DNA from 3 places in the Kitasatospora sp. NPDC001175 genome. Region 2 is predicted to be linked to each of the others. Evidence: riboswitches for the same ligand, from Rfam matches in the RefSeq annotation. Region 2 holds a riboswitch; each other region holds the start of a gene.
What was found. A riboswitch is a leader RNA that binds a small molecule or an ion and turns the genes downstream of it on or off. The one in region 2 is predicted to bind cobalamin.
Positions count from the first base shown of each region.

Region 1 (3,446 bases), on a different contig from region 2:
CCGGGCAGACGGGTCACCGTCGCACCGGTACCGATCGTCGGCTGGAGCGGGGCATCACGGTCGCGCGGGTTCCGAGACGTCACGCCGTGCAGTCTTCCCCGTGCACCGGCCTTCTGTCACATCGGGTTCGGCGCGTCTTCGGCCGCCCGGTGTGAAGAGGTGGAAGAGATCGGGCAACAACCCGCAAACCGGGCTTGACATTCGAATGGTTGGCTTGTTCTGACTGTCGTGCACCCAACAAATCGATCGACCATCCGCCAGATCCGCACCGGAACCGGACCCTCGACACTTCCAGCTAATGTGATTGAATATCTACGGAGAGTGACAGTGTTTTCAGAGTAGCGGAGTGAGCCAGCGCCTCAGCACCTCGGCGTAGCCGTCCGAGTCGGCGTTCCAGAGCTGGGCGTGCTCCGCGTCCGGCACCTCGTGCAGGCTCACCAGGTCCCAGCGGCGGTGCGCCAGCCGGCGGGCGGCCTCGATCGGTGCGATGCCGTCGGCCGGGCTGCCCAGCAGCAGGGTCGGGAGGTGCAGGTCAGTACCGTCCGCGAGACGGGCGAGGGCCGCCGGGTCCACCTTGGTACGGCCTTCGGCGGCCAGGGCGCCGAGCTCGGCGAGGACACCCGGGACACCGGCGCGGACGCTCTCCCGGCGGACGCTCTCCTGCCAGTCGAGGATCGGGGAGTCCAGCACCAGTCCGGCGACCGACTCCCGCCGGGTGGACCTGGCGGCGGTCAACAGGCACATCGTGGCGCCCAGCGACCAGCCGTACAGCACGACCCGTCCCGCGCCACTCTCCAGGGCGAGCCCTACGGCCGCCTCGACGTCCCGCCACTCTGTCTCACCGAAGTGGCCGAGTCCGTCCGGTGGGTGCGGGGCGTCGGCGTCGCCCCGGTAGGTCACGGTCAGCGTCGGCAGTTTCAGCGAGTTCAGCACCGGGAGCACCGGGAGCGCCTGGGTGCGGTCGGCGCCCGGGCCGTGCACCAGGATCACCCAGGTGCCGCGCATGGCGTGGACGTACCAGGCGGGCAGCAGCCCGAGGTCGCCCTGGGCGACGGTCTCGGTGAAGTCGAGGCCGAGGGCGGTGGCCGGATCGCCGAGGTGGACCCGGGGGGTCAGCTCGACCTCGGTGCCGACGGTGAGGGTTCCGCTGTCGACACGCTCCAGCCGGCGGGTGACGGTCTGGATGTCGGTGCGCAGCACCCCGCCGACCACCGCGTGGCCGCCGCCGGCCCACTCCAGCGCGTACCGGCCCGCGCGTACGGTCTGCGGGGCCCGGGTGAGGGTGACGTGTCCGGCGGCGACCTCGTGCACCCGCAGTGTGGCGGCCAGGCCCGGCTTCCCGGGCTGCGGACGGACCGTGCGCTCGGACACCCTGCGGCCGATCAGGATGACCGCAGCTCCGGCTCCTACTGCGGTGGCCGCCACGGCGGCGGCGGTTCCCCAACGCATAGTGCTCCCCGGTGTGACCTTCATGGGCGGTACCTTCCAGTCCACTCTCCGCACGGCGGGCCTGCCACCGGGGCGTAGTCCGTCCGTGCGGACGGTGGGCCGGGCCTTCGCGGCGGCGGGCAGCCGGGCGGCTCCGCGGAGCCGGCGCCACCCCCGTGCGGTGTGCCGCGCGGTGGGCGGTGGACGGCCGAGACGGCTGTGATCAAGCCCTCCGCGCGGTTTGTTGACTCCCGGTCGCGGACCGTGGTGGGATCTTTCAGCCAAACGGAGGCATGCAGAGGAAGCCGGTGCGAATCCGGCGCGGTCCCGCCACTGTCACCGGGGAGCACGCTCGACTCATGGTCACGGCGGTCCGGTCGTCCGGCTGCTGGAAGGCCCGAGGGTGTGTCCGACCCGGGAGCCAGGAGACTCTCGCCCCCGGTACGTCGATCCAGGGCGCGGACCCTGAGTGAGGACACGCACGCCATGCAGGCTGCCCTGGCCGCTGTGCGGCCGCCGTTCGACCCGGCCGTGCCCGCCTTGCGGTCCGCCTCCGCCGCTGTGTCCGCACCGTGCCCCGCCTGAACCGCGCCGCCGCCTTCGCACTGGGCAGTGTCGCCGGCTACCTGGCCGACGCCGTCCTCGCCGACCCCCGGCGCGGGCATCCGGTAGCCGTCTTCGGTGCCGCCGCCGGGCGGGTGGAGCGCGCGCTCTGGCGCGACCGGCGGGCGGCGGGCGCCGGGTACACCGCAGTCTGCGTCGGTTCGGTCGCGGCCGGGGCGCACCTCGCCGAGCGGGCGCTCGGGCGCAGCCGGTACGGGCAGGCGGCGCTGGCCGCCGCCGCGACCTGGACGGTGCTCGGCGGTACCTCGCTCACCCGGGAGGCCAGGACGATCGGCCGTTCGCTGCGGGCCGGCGATCTGGCCGCCGCCCGGGAGCGGCTGCCGCACCTGTGCGGCCGCGACCCCAGCACGCTGGACGAGCAGCAGATCGCCCGCGCCGTCGTCGAGTCGGTGGCCGAGAACACCGCCGACGCCGTGGTCAACGCGCTGGCCTGGGGTGCGCTGGCCGGTACGCCGGGGCTGCTCGCCTTCCGGGCCGTCAACACGCTGGACGCGATGGTCGGTCACCGCTCGCCGCGCCATCTGCGCTTCGGCTGGGCCTCGGCCCGGCTGGACGACGTGGCCGGCTGGCCCGGTGCCCGGCTGACCGCCCTGCTCACGGTGGCCGCCGCGCCCGAGCCGCGGACCGCCTGGCGGGTCTGGCGCCGGGACGGCTCCGCGCACCCGAGCCCCAATGCCGGGCAGGCCGAGTCGTGCTTCGCCGGGGCGCTCGGGGTGCGGCTGGGCGGGACGCTGCGGTACGGCGAGCGGGTGGAGCACCGGCCGGTGCTCGGTGGGGAGTTGCGGCCGGTCGAGGTGGCGGACATCGAGCGGGCGTGTCAGCTCTCCCGACGGGTCGGGGCGTTGGCGCTGGCGGTCACCGTGACCGGGCGGGCGCTGTGGACCTGGCGGCGGGGGCGGTCGTGAGCGGCAACCCGGGAACGAGTGGCCGCAGAAGGACTGTTGAGTGGAGCGGAGGAGCATGAGCGGGGCACTGCTGGTCGCCGGGACGACCTCGGACGCGGGCAAGAGTGTGGTCACGGCGGGCATCTGCCGCTGGCTGGCCAGGCAGGGCGTGCGGGTGGCGCCGTTCAAGGCGCAGAACATGTCGCTCAACTCCTTCGTCACCGCCGACGGCGCCGAGATCGGCCGCGCCCAGGCGATGCAGGCGCAGGCCGCCCGCATCGAGCCGGAGGCTGCGATGAACCCCGTGCTGCTGAAGCCCGGCGGCGACGGCCGCAGTCAGGTGGTGCTGCTCGGCAGGCCGGTCGCCGAGGTGGGCGCGCTGGACTACCGCGAGCGCAAGCCCGTACTGCTGGAGCGGGCTCTGGAGTGCCTGGCCGATCTGCGCAGCCGGTACGAGGTGGTGGTCTGCGAGGGCGCGGGCTCGCCGGCCGAGATCAATCTGCGGGACCG
Region 1 covers NZ_JBSFJU010000008.1:108,369-111,814, reverse strand. The annotation lists gene ACWDAK_RS08800 (hypothetical protein) at 1-83, opposite strand, end outside; gene ACWDAK_RS08795 (alpha/beta hydrolase family protein) at 334-1,449, opposite strand; cobalamin riboswitch at 1,701-1,882, shown strand; gene ACWDAK_RS08790 (cobalamin biosynthesis protein) at 2,001-2,957, shown strand; gene ACWDAK_RS08785 (cobyric acid synthase) at 3,013-3,446, shown strand, end outside.
Region 1: another riboswitch for cobalamin. It lies ahead of ACWDAK_RS08790 (cobalamin biosynthesis protein); the one in region 2 lies ahead of metE (5-methyltetrahydropteroyltriglutamate--homocysteine S-methyltransferase).

Region 2 (3,446 bases):
GACCCGGGGCACGACCAGCCCGACGAATCAGTCCAGCCTTGCCGCGCACCCCGCTCCCTCGGGGAGGTCCTGACTACCGCCAGGCACTGTAGGGCTGAGCGGGCCGATCGGCTCGGTGGCGTCCTCCCCGCCCCGGGCGGGGTTTCGCCCACCCGGGTCGGGCGGGGGTGGGAGCGCCCCGCGGAGCCGTCGCTAACGGGCCGGGCGGCGGGCCTCGTCGACGGTCACCGTGTCGCCCGTCCGGACGCCGTGCAGGATCTGGGCCAGGACTTCGACGCCGCGGACGACGCGGGGACCGGGACGGTTGAAGTAGGACGGGCCGTCGAGGATCCAGACCCGGTCGTCCCGGACGGCCGGCAGCTCGTCCCAGCCCGGCAGTCCGGTGAGCAGATGGAATTCCCGCTCGGTCCGGGCCGGCGGGAATCCGCAGGGCAGGACCAGCAGGACATCGGGCCGGGCGGAGCGCACCGCGTCCCAGGTGATGGGCTTGGTGTGCTCGCCCGCCTCGGCCAGCAGCGGGGTCCCGCCCGCGATCTCGACCTGCTCGGGCACCCAGTGGCCGGCGGGCCAGAGCGGGTCGAGCCATTCCACCGCGACGACCCGTGGTCGGGGCAGGCCATGCACGGCCGCCGCTACCCGGTCCAGCCGCGCGTGCAGTGCGGCGGCGACGCGGGCGGCGGTGGCCGCGACACCGAGTTCGGCGCCGACGTGTTCCAGGCAGGCGATGACCTCGGGGAGCGTTCGGGGTTCCAGGCTCAGCACGCGCGGGCCGCCGTCCAGGATCCGCACGGCCTCGGTCACTCCGGTGTAGGACACGGCGCACACCTCGCAGAGGTCCTGAGTGAGGACGACGTCGGGCGCGAGGGCGGCCAATTTTTCCACGTCGAGCGTGTAGAGCGACGAGCCCCGGTGGGCCGCGCCGCCGACGGCCTCCGAGATCTCCCGGCTGGTGAGCCGGTCGGCGTCGAACTCGGCAGCCGTCACCACCGGGATCCCCGCGACGGTGGCGGCCGGCCGGTCGCACTCGTGAGTCCGGCCGACCAGGGCCCCACCCAGACCGAGCTCGGCGGCGATGTCGGTCGCAGCAGGCAACAGGGAGACGATCCGCATGCGCCTAGCCTAGAGAGCCCGGGTCCAGGCCGTGGGGAGCACTGCGGCAGGGGTCGGTCGACGAGTACGGCGAGGTCCCGGACGGAGCACGGGCGGATGAGGGAGGATCCGACGCCGTCTCAATATGTGGGCGATTGAGTGATTCTCCAGCCGGATGCTGGCGGATTGGCTCTAGGCTGGCCGGTGCAGCTGGTTCGCCCTGTCCGCCAGGCAGGGTGTCGTAAGAGGGAACCCGGTGGGAATCCGGGACTGCCCCGCAGCGGTGAGTGGGAACGACCGCCGTCATACGCACTGGGCCCGGGTCGGGTTTGGGAAGCGACGGCCAGTAGGTGTCCGCCCTTCACGGGTGGGTGTGTCCGCGAGTCCGAAGACCTGCCCGCTGCCCGCCCGCGGACGATCCGCGTGTGGACATCCGGTGACCTCGAGGGCGGGTCGGCGACCATACCAGGCGGATCAGGCACGCGCGTCCACGGCGGCCGCCGCCCGGTTCGTCATCCCTTCGCGTTCTCGTGCCGTCGCCGGGCCCTTGAGGAGACAGACTCGCGAAGGAGAGTCCCTTGACCACGAAGTCCGCAGCCGCGGCAATCGCGACCGTGTACGGCTACCCCCGCCAGGGCCGGGGCCGGGAGCTCAAGAAGGCGATCGAGGGCTACTGGAAGGGCGCGGTCACCGCCGACGCTCTACTGGCCACCGCCGCCGACCTGCGCCGGGGGAACTGGCAGCAGCTCGCCGACTCCGGCATCGAGGAGGTCCCCACCGGGGACTTCTCGCTCTACGACCATGTTCTGGACACCACGGTAGCCGTCGGCGCGATCCCGGCCCGCCACCGCGCCGCCGTCGACGCCGACCCGCTTGACGGTTACTTCGCGATGGCACGCGGCACCCAGGAGGTGGCGCCGCTGGAGATGACCAAGTGGTTCGACACCAACTACCACTACCTGGTGCCCGAACTCGGCCCCGACACCGCCTTCACCGCGAACCCGGCCAAGGCCGCCGGCGAACTGGCCGAGGCCCTGGCGCTCGGCCACGAGGCCCGCCCGGTGCTGGTCGGCCCGGTCACCTACCTGCTGCTGGCCAAGCCCGCGCCCGGTGTCGCCGCCGACTTCGAGCCGCTCACCCTGCTGGACCGGCTGCTGCCCGTCTACGCCGAGCTGCTGGCCGACCTGCGCGCCGCCGGCGCCGCCTGGGTGCAGCTGGACGAGCCCGCGCTCGTCCAGGACCGCACCCCCGCCGAGCTCAACGCCGCCGCCCGCGCCTACCGCGACCTCGGCGCCCTCACCGACCGGCCCAAGCTCCTGGTCGCGAGCTACTTCGACCGCCTCGGCGAGGCCTTGCCGGTGCTGGCCAAGGCCCCCGTCGAGGGCTTGGCGCTGGACTTCACGGGATCTGCCGCCGCCAACCTCGACGATCTCGCCGCCGCCGGCGGCCTGCCCGGCAAGCGGCTGGTCGCCGGGGTGGTCGACGGCCGCAACATCTGGATCAACGACCTGGAGAAGTCGCTCGCCACCCTGGCGACCCTCCTCGGCCTCGCGGACACGGTCGACGTGGCGCCGTCCAGCTCGCTGCTGCACGTGCCCATCGACGCCACCATCGAGCGCGACATCGACCCGCAGATCGTCCGCTGGCTCGCGTTCGCCAAGCAGAAGTCGGCTGAGGTGGCGCTGCTGGCCCGGGGCCTGCGCGAGGGCGCGGGGGCGATCGCCGCCGAACTCGCCGCCAACCGCGCCGACCTGGCCTCCCGTGCCACCTCGCCGATCACCCGCGACCCGGCGGTCCGCGCCCGCACCGCTGCCGTCTCCGAGGCCGACGCGCGCCGCGCCCAGGCATACCCACAGCGGGCCGAGGCTCAGCGAGCCAGGCTCGGGCTGCCGCTGCTGCCGACCACCACCATCGGATCCTTCCCTCAGACCTCCGAACTGCGCGTGGCCCGGGCAGATCTGACTGCGGGGCGGATCGACGCCGCTGCGTACCGGGAGCGGATGGAGGCGGAGGTCCGCGAGGTCATCGCCTTCCAGGAGAAGGCCGGGCTGGACGTCCTGGTGCACGGCGAGCCCGAGCGCAACGACATGGTGCAGTACTTCGCGGAGCAGCTCACCGGCTACCTGGCCACCCGGCACGGCTGGGTGCAGTCCTACGGCACCCGGTACGTGCGCCCGCCGGTCCTGGTCGGGGATATCTCCCGCCCGCACTCTATGACGGTCGACTGGTTCGGCTACGCGCAGGGCCTGACGGGTCGTCCGGTCAAAGGCATGCTCACCGGCCCGGTCACCATGCTCGCCTGGTCCTTCGTCCGCGACGACCAGCCGCTCGCCGACACCGCCCGCCAGGTCGCCCTC
Region 2 covers NZ_JBSFJU010000010.1:134,442-137,887, forward strand. The annotation lists gene ACWDAK_RS10575 (cobalamin-binding protein) at 193-1,110, opposite strand; cobalamin riboswitch at 1,297-1,492, shown strand; gene metE (5-methyltetrahydropteroyltriglutamate--homocysteine S-methyltransferase) at 1,668-3,446, shown strand, end outside.

Region 3 (3,446 bases), on a different contig from region 2:
GCGCAGACCGGTCTCGGCGATCTTGGCACGCAGGGCGTCCCAGCGCTCGGTCCACTGCGGGGTCACGTCGAAGTGGTCGATGTGCAGCTGGCCGCGGGCGGCGCGGGTCTCCTCGTACGCCTCGTGGCGGCCGAACTTCTCGGCCAGCTCGCTGGAGCGCTCGTAGGCGGTGAGCATGATGCGCTCGGCGATCAGCGTGGAGAGGTGCTTGGCCTCGGTGGAGTCGAAGTCCAGGCGGAGCCTGAAGAAGACGTCCTGCAGGCCCATCACGCCCAGACCCACCGGCCGCCAGCGGGAGTTGGACGCGCCGGCCTCGGTGGTCGGGTAGAAGTTGATGTCGATGACCCGGTCGAGGAAGGTCACGGCGGTGCGCACGGTGGCGTCCAGCCGCTCCCAGTCCATCGCGCTCACGAGGTCGTCGGCACTGGCGCCGTCGGCCACGTGGGCACCGAGGTTGACCGAGCCGAGGTTGCAGACCGCGGTCTCGGAGTCGTCGGTGACCTCCAGGATCTCGGTGCAGAGGTTGGAGGAGTGCACGGTGCGGCCGGGCAGCGCGGTCTGGTTGGCGGCGCGGTTGGAGGCGTCCTTGAAGGTCATCCAGCCGTTGCCGGTCTGCGCCAGGGTGCGCATCATCCGGGCGTACAGGGTCTGCGCCGGGATGGTGCGGACGGCCTTGCCCTCGGCCTCGGCCTTGCAGTAGGCGGCGTCGAACTCGTCGCCCCACAGGTCGACCAGCTCGGGGACGTCGGCCGGGGAGAACAGCGACCAGTCCTCGTTGGCGTTGACCCGGCGCATGAACTCGTCCGGGATCCAGTGCGCCAGGTTGAGGTTGTGGGTCCGGCGGGCCTCCTCGCCGGTGTTGTCGCGGAGCTCCAGGAACTCCTCGATGTCAGCGTGCCAGGTCTCCAGGTAGACGCAGGCCGCGCCCTTGCGACGGCCGCCCTGGTTGACCGCGGCGACCGAGGAGTCCAGGGTGCGCAGGAACGGGACGATGCCGTTGGACTTGCCGTTGGTGCCCCGGATCAGGCTGCCGCGCGAGCGGATCCGGGAGTAGGACAGGCCGATGCCGCCGGCGTGCTTGGACAGCCGGGCGATCTGCGCGTAGCGGTTGTAGATCGAGTCCAGGTTGTCCAGCGGCGAGTCCAGCAGGTAGCAGCTGGACATCTGCGGGTGCTTGGTGCCGGAGTTGAAGAGCGTCGGGGAGGAGGTCAGGTACTCCAGGCGGCTCATCAGCCGGTAGAGCTCGGCCACCTCGGCCACCGACTGCTCGCTGTCGCCCACCGCGAGGCCCGCCGCCACGCGGAGCAGGAAGTGCTGCGGGGTCTCGATCACCATGCGGGTGATCGGGTGGCGCAGCAGGTAGCGGGACTGCACGGTGCGCAGGCCGAAGTACTCGAAGCGGTCGTCGCCCGACAGGTCGATCAGGGCGTCGAAGGCCTCGGCGTGCTTGGCGACCAGGGCGGCGGTGGCGTCGCCGATCAGCCCCTCGGCGTGGCCGACGGCGATCGAGGCGGAGAACGACACGGCACCCTGGCTCATCGCCTCGTCGGCGATCTCCATGGCGAGCAGGCGGGCGGCCAGCTTCGAGTACTGGGGGTCCTCGGCGATCATCGACGCGGCGGCCTCCACAGCCAGCCCGCGCAGCTCGGCGAAGTCCGAGCCGGCGTGGCGGCCGCGCAGCGCGGCGGCGGCGACGTGGCCGGGGTCCACCTGGGGGAGGTCCACGCTGCGGTCGGTGAGGAGCCGAAGCAGTGCCGCACCGGGGTCGGTCTGGGTGGTGGCGGCGGAACCCTGGGAAGGCAGGGCAACTGAGGCAGCGATGGTCAAGGCGCTTCTCTCCTGGCGGCGGCGTCGGATGAGGATCGTCCGGACCGACATGAGCGCAGGGAGGTGCAGCACGACCGGAGACCGGCGCGCTCTCTACCCCCTGGCCCACCCGCGAGGCCCGGACGTACTGCGGTGCTGCAAGGCATCTGCGGGGAAGCCGTGTGGCACACCGTCGGCAGGTAGCCGGACTTGCGGGGGCCTGGAGAGCCGCCCGCTCACCGCTGCGGGGCAGTCCCGGATTCACACCGGGTTCCCCTGCTTCGACAGCGAGAGCGAGCATACATGTTGTGGCGGTCCGACGATGCGGCACCACATGTAGTGCCGTGTGTCGCAGGCGGACCAACCGCATGGTTGTGCGGGAGGGGTGTTCAGAAGGTGATCGAGTACACCATCAGGTCGATCCCGGGAGCGGCCGTCCAGTCCCGGTCGGGGGTTCGGACGAAGCCCAGGCGCTCGTAGATCCGGTGCGCCGCCTTCATCGCCGGGCGGGTCGAGAAGGCCATCCCGGCCAGCCGGAGCTCCCGACAGCGGGCCATCGCGGCGCGGACCAGGGCCTCTCCGGCGCCGCGTCCGCGCGCCGCCGCGCCGACCGCCAGCATCCGGATCTCGCCCTCGTGCGGCTCGGCGATGTCGGCCCACTCGGTGCCGCCGACCGCGAGGGTCACACAGCCGAGGACCTGCCGGGTGTGCGGGTCGAGCGCGACGAGGAGTTCGGCCTCCTCGTTGCGGCGCCCGGCGTCCCGGAGGAGCTGGACGTAGCCGCTGTCCGGCGAGGTGTGACCGTCGCCCACGAACGCCTCGACCGTGACTTCACCTGCGGCTTCGAGGTCCTCTTCGAGGGCGCGGCGGATGAGGATGCCCATCCGGACAGTGTGCCCGACGGGAGGGTGCACACGGCAGTCAGGGTGGCGGGCGGGCGGGTGCCGGCGAGGGGTGTGGCGCCGGACGGAGGGCTCGCCGGGCGGGCGCCGGTGGGGAGCAGGGACGCGCTGGCGGGGAAGGCGGAGGCGGCTGGCACGGTGCCGTACGGGCGGTCGGGAAGAACCGGGGCCGAAGGGTGGTTGGGGTCGTCGTGACCGTCATCAGGACCGCCGTAGCCGCCGCCCGGGTCGGGCCCGCCGCCGCGTCCGGTCAGCTCACGGCCGATCAGGAAGCCCAGCAGTCCGAAGCCGCTGATGGCGCCGATCAGGCCGAGCGAGGTCGCGAGGGTCTCGGGAGTCATGTCCTCCACCCTCGTCCGCGCGGGCCGCTGTCACGAGTGGCGGAAACGACCGATTGCGTCGAAATCCTGCCAGCCTCTCGCGGGGTGGGGCGTGCCGATGCCGCGGCGGCCGGCGGCCCGGCCGGCCACGGGGGCGGAAGTCACCGGACGGCGGGCAGGGGAGGGGCGACGGACGAGGGAGGGGCACGGGGATGCGGAGCGGTGCGCACGGCCCGGCGGTCGACGGCCGCCGCCGTGGGGCCGGGGGCCCGGAGGCGGACGAGGGCGTACGGCATCCTGGGCGGATGCTGAAGAACGTCGCCGCGGTGGTGCTGGAGCCGGTCCACCCGTTCGAACTCGGCGTCGCCTCCGAGGTGTTCGGGCTCGACCGTAGCGACGACGGGCTGCCGGTGTACGA
Region 3 covers NZ_JBSFJU010000011.1:143,482-146,927, reverse strand. The annotation lists gene ACWDAK_RS11375 (ribonucleoside-diphosphate reductase subunit alpha) at 1-1,827, opposite strand, end outside; cobalamin riboswitch at 1,985-2,142, opposite strand; gene ACWDAK_RS11370 (GNAT family N-acetyltransferase) at 2,196-2,690, opposite strand; gene ACWDAK_RS11365 (helix-turn-helix domain-containing protein) at 3,334-3,446, shown strand, end outside.
Region 3: another riboswitch for cobalamin. It lies ahead of ACWDAK_RS11375 (ribonucleoside-diphosphate reductase subunit alpha); the one in region 2 lies ahead of metE (5-methyltetrahydropteroyltriglutamate--homocysteine S-methyltransferase).